2 linked regions of the Dinoroseobacter shibae DFL 12 = DSM 16493 genome follow. The protein of the gene in region 2 interacts with the protein of the main gene of each other region in a pairwise test. Links are inferred from orthologs where the notes say so. Each region holds a gene or a part of one and is shown on either strand. Other genes may lie near its edges.

What was found. The genes of interacting proteins can lie anywhere in the genome.
Region 1: the proteins of panC (region 2) and idi interact in binary tests that used the Escherichia coli proteins (3 or more experiments, as listed by UniProt). The link is inferred for Dinoroseobacter shibae DFL 12 = DSM 16493 from one-to-one orthologs.

The regions. Positions count from the first base shown.
Region 1 is NC_009952.1:3,705,180-3,709,829, forward strand. The notes cover bases 610-3,607. They hold idi (isopentenyl-diphosphate Delta-isomerase), read right to left. Parts: upstream 2,375-3,607; coding sequence 1,844-2,374; downstream 610-1,843. Other genes in these bases: dxs (1-deoxy-D-xylulose-5-phosphate synthase), read left to right, coding at 610-1,730; DSHI_RS17855 (geranylgeranyl diphosphate reductase), read right to left, coding at 2,371-3,555; DSHI_RS17860 (BCD family MFS transporter), read right to left, coding at 3,569-3,607. In the rest of the region: more of dxs, read left to right, coding at 1-609; more of DSHI_RS17860, read right to left, coding at 3,608-4,650.
Region 2 is NC_009952.1:3,111,442-3,116,093, reverse strand. The notes cover bases 886-3,885. They hold panC (pantoate--beta-alanine ligase), read left to right. Parts: upstream 886-1,962; coding sequence 1,963-2,808; downstream 2,809-3,885. Other genes in these bases: DSHI_RS14970 (PLP-dependent cysteine synthase family protein), read left to right, coding at 2,881-3,885; hisG (ATP phosphoribosyltransferase), read left to right, coding at 1,247-1,966; DSHI_RS14985 (ATP phosphoribosyltransferase regulatory subunit), read left to right, coding at 886-1,250. In the rest of the region: hisS (histidine--tRNA ligase), read left to right, coding at 1-140; more of DSHI_RS14985, read left to right, coding at 144-885; more of DSHI_RS14970, read left to right, coding at 3,886-3,957; DSHI_RS14965 (DUF1489 family protein), read right to left, coding at 4,171-4,602. UniProt on the Escherichia coli protein: Catalyzes the condensation of pantoate with beta-alanine in an ATP-dependent reaction via a pantoyl-adenylate intermediate.

The sequences.
Region 1 (4,650 bases), 590 kb from region 2 along the record:
TCAACACGCCCTTCGACAAGCTCGTCTGGGACGTGGGCCACCAATGCTATCCCCACAAGGTGCTGACCGAGCGCCGCGACCGCATCCGCACCCTGCGCCAGAAGGGGGGCCTGTCGGGCTTCACCAAGCGCAGCGAGAGCATCTATGACCCGTTCGGCGCGGCCCATTCGTCGACGTCGATTTCCGCCGCGCTGGGCTTTGCCACGGCGCGCGACCTGGGCGGGCCCACCGGCGACGCCATCGCGGTGATCGGCGACGGCTCGATCAGCGCCGGCATGGCCTACGAGGCGATGAACAACGCGGGCTCCGAGAAGCGCCGCCTCTTCGTGATCCTGAACGACAACGAGATGTCCATCGCCCCGCCCACGGGCGCGATGTCCACCTATCTCAGCGATCTGGCCTCGTCTGGCCCGCTCTATGCCTTGAAGGAACTGGCCGAGGGCGTGGAACGCAGCCTGCCCGGCCCCTTGCGCGAAGGGGCGCAGCGTGCGCGCAACCTGGTGACCGGGGAGCATGGCTCCTCCGCGACCCTGTTCGAGGAGCTGGGCTTCGACTATATCGGCCCGATCGACGGGCATGACATCCCGCAGCTGTTGCAGGTCCTGCGCGCCGCACGGGCCAAGGCCAGCGGGCCGGTCCTGATCCATGCCTGCACCGTCAAGGGCAAGGGCTACTCCCCTGCCGAGCTGTCCGACGATTGCTACCACGGGGTCGCCAAATTCGACGTGGCTACGGGCAAGCAGCAGAAATCCGCCCCCAACGCGCCGGCCTATACCAAGGTGTTCGGCGCGACCCTGACGGCGGAGGCCGAGCGCGACTCGCGCATCTGCGCGGTGACCGCCGCCATGCCCGGGGGCACGGGCGTCAACATCATGGGCAAGCGGTTTCCGGGGCGGGTCTTCGATGTGGGCATCGCCGAACAGCACGCGGTGACCTTCGCCGCCGGACTTGCGGCGGGCGGGATGAAGCCCTTCTGCGCGATCTATTCCAGTTTTCTGCAGCGCGGCTATGACCAGGTGGTCCATGACGTGGCGCTGCAAAAACTGCCGGTGCGGTTCGCCATCGACCGCGCCGGGCTGGTGGGGGCCGATGGGCCGACCCATGCGGGCGCCTATGACATCGCGTATCTGTCCAACCTGCCCAACATGACCGTCATGGCCGCCGCCGACGAGGCGGAGCTTGTGCATATGGTCGCCACCGCGGCGGCCTATGACGACGGGCCGATCGCCTTCCGCTACCCGCGGGGCGAAGGCGTGGGCATCGAGATGCCGGAGCGCGGCAGCCTGCTGGAGATCGGCAAGGGCCGCATCATCCGCGAGGGCGGGTCGGTCGCGATCCTGTCGCTCGGCGCGCATCTGTCGGAATGCCTCAAGGCCGCCGAGGATCTGGAGGCGCGCGGCATCGGTGTCACCATCGCCGATGCGCGGTTCGCCAAGCCGCTGGATACCGACCTGATCGCGCAGCTGACCGCCAATCACGAGGCGCTCATCACCGTCGAACAGGGGGCCGAGGGCGGCTTCGGGGCCATGGTCCTGCACTGGCTGGCCCGGACCGGGCGGCTCGACGGGACCCTCAAGATCCGCACCATGACCCTGCCGGACCGTTTCATCGACCAGGCAAGCCCGGCGGATATGTACCACGATGCGGGGCTCACCGCGCGTCACATCGCGGGGCAGGTGCTGCACCTGATGGGGGCGGAGACCGCGCTGCTGGAGGCGACGACGGCCTGAGGGGCGCGTCCCCCTCAAGCTCAAGTCTCCAAATATCCTCGCCGAAGGCAAAAATCAGCCCGGTGTGTCGCAAGACGCACCGGGCTTTCGGTCTCAGCCGGGGGGCGACCAGGTCAGCTCGTGGCGACCGTGCCGAAAATCCGCTCCGAATGTTCCGCGAGATAGATGCGCAGCCAGGGCGTGTACCGCTCCGGCCGCCGCTTGACCTGGGCATTCAACTCGTAAAGGTCGACCCATTTCACCTCGGCCACTTCCTCGGGATTGGGCGCGACCTTCAGGTTTGCGGGCGCCTCGGCGATGAACAGGTCCACCACCTCGTGCTCGATCAGCCCGTTGCCCACATCGGCCCGGTACTCGATCCGGTCGCGATGGGCAGGGTAGAGCCCGGTGATGCCCAACTCTTCGCGCAGGCGGCGCACGGCGCAATCGGCCGGGCTCTCGTCCCACAGGGGATGGGTGCAGCAGGTGTTCGCCCAGAGCCCGGGCGTGTGGTACTTGTCCAGCGCGCGCCTCTGGATCAGGGTCTCCGGCCCTCGCATGACGAAGACCGACACGGCCTTGTGCCGCAGGCCCCTTTGATGGGCCTCCAGTTTGCCGACGGGCCTGAGGGCGCCGTCGATCCAGGCAGGGACGAGATCCTTCATACCCGCACCGGCGAGATCAGCCCGCTGAGATGGGCGAGGTTCTTCACCCCGATCTTCAGGTGCGCCATCGGGCGCGCCCGCACCAGTTTCTTGTTCATGTAGGCCTCGAAGGTCAGTCGCTGCACATCGACGTCATGGCAGAGCGACACGAACCGCTCCCGTCGCTCATCCGACCGATAATAGGCGTCCTGCATCGCGCCCAGAACGCGAAAAACTGTCCCATGCTCCTTGAGGAAGCGTTTGCGGGCCTTGGCCAGCGCCTTGACCTGCCCGGTGCGCAGGCATTCGAGCGCGGCTTCGCCCGCGACCCGACCCCCGGCCATGGCGTAATAGATCCCTTCCCCGGAGGAGGGTGCGACCACGCCCGCGGCGTCCCCGGCCAGAACCAGGTCCCGGCCATTGTCCCATTTGTCCAGCGGTTTCAGGGGGATCGGCGCGCCCTCCTTGCGGATTGTCTCGCATTCGCTCAGGCCCGCGCTGTCGCGCAGGAGCTTGGTTGCCGCCTTCAGGTCGGTGCCGTCCACGCCCGTGCCCATGCCCACACTGGCGGATTTGCCGTGCGGGAAAACCCAGCCGTAGAAATCCGGCGAGACCACGCCGTCATAGATCACGTCGCAGCGGGTCGGATCGTATTTGTCGGACACGCCCTCGGGCGCCTTGATGATCTCGTGATAGGCGATGACATAGGGGATGGTGCTGCCGCCGGGCACTTCGGCCCGGGCCACGTCCGACCGCGCGCCATCCGCGCCGATGATCAGCTTGGTGCGGATCGCGACCTCTTCGCGGCTGGTCTTGTCGCGATAGACGACCCAGGTGCCCTTTTCCGACCGGTCGATCCGCAGGAAGGTGCCGGTGTGCCGGTCCGCGCCCGCCTTGGCGGCGCGGTCGCGCAGGAACTCGTCGAAGAACTCCCGGTCGACCATGCCGACAAAGCCGTTCTCGATGGGGATGTCCACGTGCCGCGCCGTGGGCGAGACCATGCGGGCGGTGTTGATCTTGGCGACGATCTGGCTCTCGGGGATGTCGAAATCCGCGATCAGTCGGGGCGGGATCGCGCCGCCGCAGGGTTTGATCCGCCCGGCGCGGTCGATCAGGGCGACCTTCTTGCCCGCGCGGGCCAGGTCCTCGGCAGCGGTGGCACCGGACGGGCCGCCTCCGACCACAACAACATCATAGGTCATTCCAATTTCCCCCTCATTCTCCGGGAACCAAGGCACCGTCGGTCCGAGCGGTGCGCGACTGTCGCACGCCATCCACCACGTGCCAGGCCATCAGGCCCGCAACGAGGAAGAGGGCGGCTTCGAAAACAAAGACGGCGCCGAACGCGTCGGCATCCGTGGCGGTCACGGCGCGCAGCAGGTCGGCACTGGCCGCCCCCACGAGCCCGCCGAACCCCGCGGCAATGGCCTGCGCGGCCCCCCAGAGACCCATGCGGGTCCCCTCGCGCGCCTCGCGGCCCTCGCCGGCCAGCTGCATCATCGCGCCGATGGCGGCCACGGCGAAGGTGCCGTTGGCAAAGCCCAGGAACACGACCGCGGGTACCAGCGGGGCGGTCGGCCCCACCTGTCCCAGCGCGGTGATCAGCGCCAGCGCCGCGGCCGAGCCGATGCAGCCCGCGATCACCCAGAATTTCAGCGATCCCCAGCGCAGGCCCGTGGCGCAGACGCCCACCAGCACCATGCCCAGGAACACGCCGCCATTCTGCGCCCCGCTGAGGGACGTGGACTGCCCCGGCGTGAAGGCGAAGACGAGGCCTGCGTAAGGTTCGAGGATCAGCTCCTGCATGAAATAGGCGGTCATGGACAGGAAGATGAAAATGGTGAAATTGCGCGCCTTGCGCTCGGACCACACTTCCCGCAGCCCGTCGAGGAAGGGCAGGGCGGTCTCCCGCGGGGCGGTGACGGTGATCCGCCGCTCGATGCCCCAGACTGCGACAGTGGTAAGAACGACCGCGCCCAGGGTGACGATGGCCACGATTTTCAGCAACAGGGCCGGGGAATAGGGGTCGAGGAAGCTGCCCACAGTGCCCGCGGTCACCGCAATGCCCGCGATCATCATCAGCCAGGTGATCGTGGCCGCCGCGGCGCGCCGGCGCGGATGGGTCGCGGTTGCGAGCAGGGCGAGCAAGGACGTGCCCGACGCGCCCACGCCCACGCCGATCAGCGTGTAGGCCAGGATCGAGGCCAGCAATCCGGGCAGGAATGCAGCCTCCATCAGCACCACGCCATAAGCCGCCAGCATCGCGCCGGAGGACAGCACCGCCATCCCGCCGATGA
Region 2 (4,652 bases):
AGATCAAGGACCTCGTACTCGGTGCGCAGATCGCAGAAAGCGCCAGCCTCGATGAATGGAAATCGCAACCGGCCCAACGGGAGGTTCCCGTGGCCGACCTTGTGGCCGAGGTGCAGGCCATTCTCGCGCGCGGGGCCTGAGCCGTGACCATTTCCCAACGGGATCGCGCCGTGGCCGCGCGCCTCTTCGCGGCCTTCTTGGATGCGGGCGCCGTGCCGGTGGAGGCCGACATCCTCCAACCGGCCGAAACCCTGCTCGATCTCTATGGCGAGACCATCCGCCACCGCGCTTATGTCACTGCCGACCCGGTGCGCGGCGAACAGATGCTGCGCCCGGATTTCACCGTCCCCGTGGTGCAGATGCACATGGCGGGCGGGGCGGAGCCTGCGCGCTACGCCTATGCCGGGGAGGTCTTCCGCAAGCAGGAGGCCGGGGTCGAGCGCCCGCGCGAGTTCCTGCAAGTGGGCTACGAGGTTTTCGACGGCGCTGACCCCGCGGCCGCCGATGCGGAGGTCTTCGCCCTGCTGCGCGCCCAGTTCGGTGCCATCCCGACCCGGCCGGTGATCGGTGACATCGCGATCCTGCGCGCGGCGATCTCTGGGCTGTCCACCACCGACGAACGCAAGGCCGCCCTGCGCCGCCACATCTGGCGTCCCCGCCGGTTCCGGGCGCTGCTCGACCGGTTCGGCGGGCGACTGCCCGTGCCCGAAGGGCGGCGCGCGCTGGCCAGGGCCGTGGCCGATCGGGGCGTGGCCGAGGTACTGGCCGCGCACGGGCCTGACATGGGCCTGCGCAGCCCGGCGGAGGTGCTGGCCCGGGTCGAAACCCTGCAGGCCGACCTCGCCGCCCCGCCGATCCCGGCGGCGGAGGTCGCGGTGCTGGAGGATATCTCCCGCCTGCGCGAATCCGCCCCCATGGCGCTGGAGCGGCTGCGCGATCTCGCGGTGGACATCCCCGAGCTGACCCCTGCGCTCGACGGGCTGGAGGCGCGGCTGGACGCGCTGGCGGCCCTCGGTCAGACGCCCGAAACCCTAGAATTCGACGGTACCTACGGGCGCGCGTCGCTGGAATATTACGACGGCTTCGTCTTCGGCATCTTCGCCCGCGCGCGCCCCCACATGGCCCCCGTCGCTTCGGGCGGGCGCTACGACGCGCTGACGGCGGTGCTGGGCCAGGGCCGTGCGATCCCGGCGGTGGGCGGCGTGATCCGCCCGGGCCTGCTGGCGCAGCTGGAGGAGGCCCGGACATGACCCTCAAGCTCGGCGTGCCGTCCAAGGGGCGGCTGATGGACAAGACCTTCGACTGGTTCGGCAGGCACGGCATCACCCTGCAGCGCACGGGCTCGGAGCGGGAATATGCCGGCTCGGTCGACGGGGTCGACGGCGTGGCGCTGGTGCTCCTGTCGGCGGGCGAGATCCCGCGCGAGCTCGCGGCCGGACGCATCCATCTCGGCGTGACCGGCACCGACCTGGTGCAGGAAAAGCTGCCCGACTGGATGCGCCAGGTCCGCAGCATCGCGCCCCTGGGATTCGGTCATGCGGACCTGATCCTCGCGGTGCCGAAATGCTGGATCGATGTGGAAACGCTGGACGATCTCGACGCCGTCGCGGCCCAGTTCCGCGCCAATCACGGCTTTCGTTTGCGCATTGCCACCAAGTACCACCGCCTGGTTCACAGCCACCTGAGCGCCCATGGCGTCGCCGACTACCAACTGGTCGACAGCCAGGGCGCCACCGAGGGCACGGTCGCCAACCTGACCGCCGAGGCAATCGCCGACATCACCTCGACGGGGGAGACTTTGCGTGCCAATCACCTCAAGATATTGAAGGGGGAGCCTGTCCTGAAATCCCAGGCCACCCTGTTTGCCTCGCGCATGGCCGACTGGGATCCCACGGCGCGCGCCGCGATGCGGGCCCTGGGGGCGGCCATGGGACGGGACGACGCGACGGACGGAGTGTTCCAATGACGGATGTGATGCGGGATGTGGCCTCCCTGCGGATGCTGCAGGGGATGTGGCGCCGCGCGGGCGAGACCGTGGGCCTGGTGCCGACCATGGGCGCGCTCCACGATGGGCACATGGCCCTGGCGCGCGCGGCGCGGGAGGAATGCGGCAAGGTGATCGCGACGATTTTCGTGAACCCGACGCAATTCGGGCCGACAGAGGATCTCGACGCCTATCCCAACACGTTCGACTCGGATCTGCACATGCTGCGCGAGGTCGGGGTGGACGTGGTCTTCGCCCCCACCCGCGACGTGATGTATCCCGCAGGCTTCGGCACCACGGTGAAGGTCGCCGGGCTGACCGCGCCGCTCTGCGGTGCTGCGCGGCCCGGGCATTTCGACGGGGTCACGCAGGTGGTGGCGAAGCTGCTGAACCTGGGCCAGGCGGATCGCGCCTATTTCGGCCAGAAGGACTGGCAGCAACTCGCCGTGGTCCGGCAAATGGTGCGCGACCTGAACTTCCCGACCGAGATCGTCGGCATCCCCACGGTGCGGGCCGAGGACGGGCTCGCGCTCAGCTCGCGCAACGCCTATCTGACCGAGGCCGAGCGCGAGATCGCGCCGATCCTCTACCGCACCATCCGCGACGCGGCCGCACGGGTCGCGGCGGGTCACGGAGCGACCGGCGTGTGCGAGGCGGCGGCGCGCGGCCTGCTGGGCAAGGGATTCACCCGGATCGACTACCTCGAATGCCGGGACGCTACGACGCTGGCGCCGGCAGAAACCCCGGACCCCGGCACGGCGCGGATCTTCGTTGCCGCCCAACTCGGCGGGGCCCGCCTGATCGACAATGTCTCCGTTGGGTGAAGCGCCTTGCAAGGCGCTTGGCAAGGCCGTTGCAACGGCCTTGGTCGCCGCCGAGGGCGCGGATCACATCGCGTGCAGCTGAGCGCCGCCGCCAGTACCCGCGACTGGGTCGCCGAGGCCGTCCGCAAGCTCGAAGCGGATGTCCAGCGCTCCGCCGACACCCACCTGTTCAAGCTCGAGCTGCCCGGACTGCGCGGCGTGGACCTCTATCTCAAGGACGAGAGCACACACCCTACCGGCAGCCTGAAACACCGGCTGGCGCGATCCCTGTTCCTCTACGCGCTCTGCAACGGCCAGCTGTGCGCAGGCCGCCCGGTGATCGAGGCCTCCTCCGGCAGCACCGCGGTGTCCGAGGCCTATTTCGCCCAGATGCTCGGCCTGCCCTTCATCGCGGTGATGCCGCGCAGGACCGCGCGCAGCAAGATCGCCGAGATCACGCGCTTCGGCGGCACCTGCCATTTCGTCGACAGCGCGCCCGAGATGCACGCCGCCGCCACCACACTCGCCGCAGAGACCGGCGGCTACTTCATGGACCAGTTCCTCTATGCCGAACGGGCGACGGACTGGCGCGGCAACAACAACATCGCCGAGAGCATCTTTCGCCAGATGGCGCGCGAACGCTTCCCCATCCCCGCCGCCCTGGTGATGAGCGCGGGCACCGGCGGGACCTCGGCCACCCTGGGGCGATACATCCGCTACCGGGGCTTCGAGACGCAGCTGGTGGTGGTCGATCCCGAGAACTCGGTGTTCTACGACAGCTACATGAGCGGGGATGCCACGCTCAGCCGGGCCTGCTCCAGCCGGATCGAGGGGATCGGGCGACCCATCGTGGAGAAATCCTTTCAGCCCGACGTGATCGACACCATGCTGCAGGTGCCCGATACCGCCAGCGTCGCCACCGCCCTGTGGCTGTCGGACCGGATCGGGCGCAAGGTGGGCGGGTCCACGGGCACGAACCTCTGGGGCGCACTGCAGATCGCGGACCGGATGCAGGCGGCAGGCACCGAAGGCTCGATCGTCACGGTGATGTGCGACGCCGGGGAGCGGTATCTCGACACCTATCACGACCCGGACTGGGTGGCGCGGGAGATCGGCGATATCGGGCCTGCGTGCGCCGCGCTCGCCCGCTGGGACCGGCACGCGGGCTGAGCACCCCGGACCGTCCCGCGGCGCACCCGTCGGGCTGGACCAAGGCAATTCGAATTGCCTTGCCAGCGGCACAGGCAGCGCAGGCCGAGCTACGGCAGGTCGGTCTTGAAATCGGGCCCGAGCCTGCCGGATGATCCTTGGGGTTCTGGGTGCAACAGCTTCGGCCGCAGCGCCGGGTCCAAGGCAATGCGAATTGCCTTGCCAGTCGCCCGGTCAGCGCACGCCGATCTCCGCCAGCGCCAGTTCCAGCGTCGGGGGCAGGGTCTCTTCGCGGCGCAGCGCACTGGACAGGTCCGCCGGGGCGTCCTCGGGCGGCAGGTAGCGCCAGCCCTGGAACGGGCGCTTGGGCGCGGCCTCGGTCCGGTGCACCTTCGGGTCCAGAACGATGCCGCAGCGGCGGATGCCGTCGCCTCCGGTGACCTCGTCCAGCCGCAGGATCCGCTGGCGCGCCAGAACGATGCCCTTGAACACCCAGTAGATCGAGCCGCCGTTGAGAACCTCCGCCTCGCGTTTGGGCCACATCCGGGTGACATGCCGGGGCAACCCGTCGGGGCCCTTGGCGCGGGGCGAGGCCTGCCAGTCGGTCAGATCCTCGACCTTCTCCGCCCCGACGCAGAGCTTGATCAGATGTACCGTCTTGTCCACAGGCTTGTCCCCGGTTGCCACCACACTTATCCCCAGAGTCGTCCACAGGG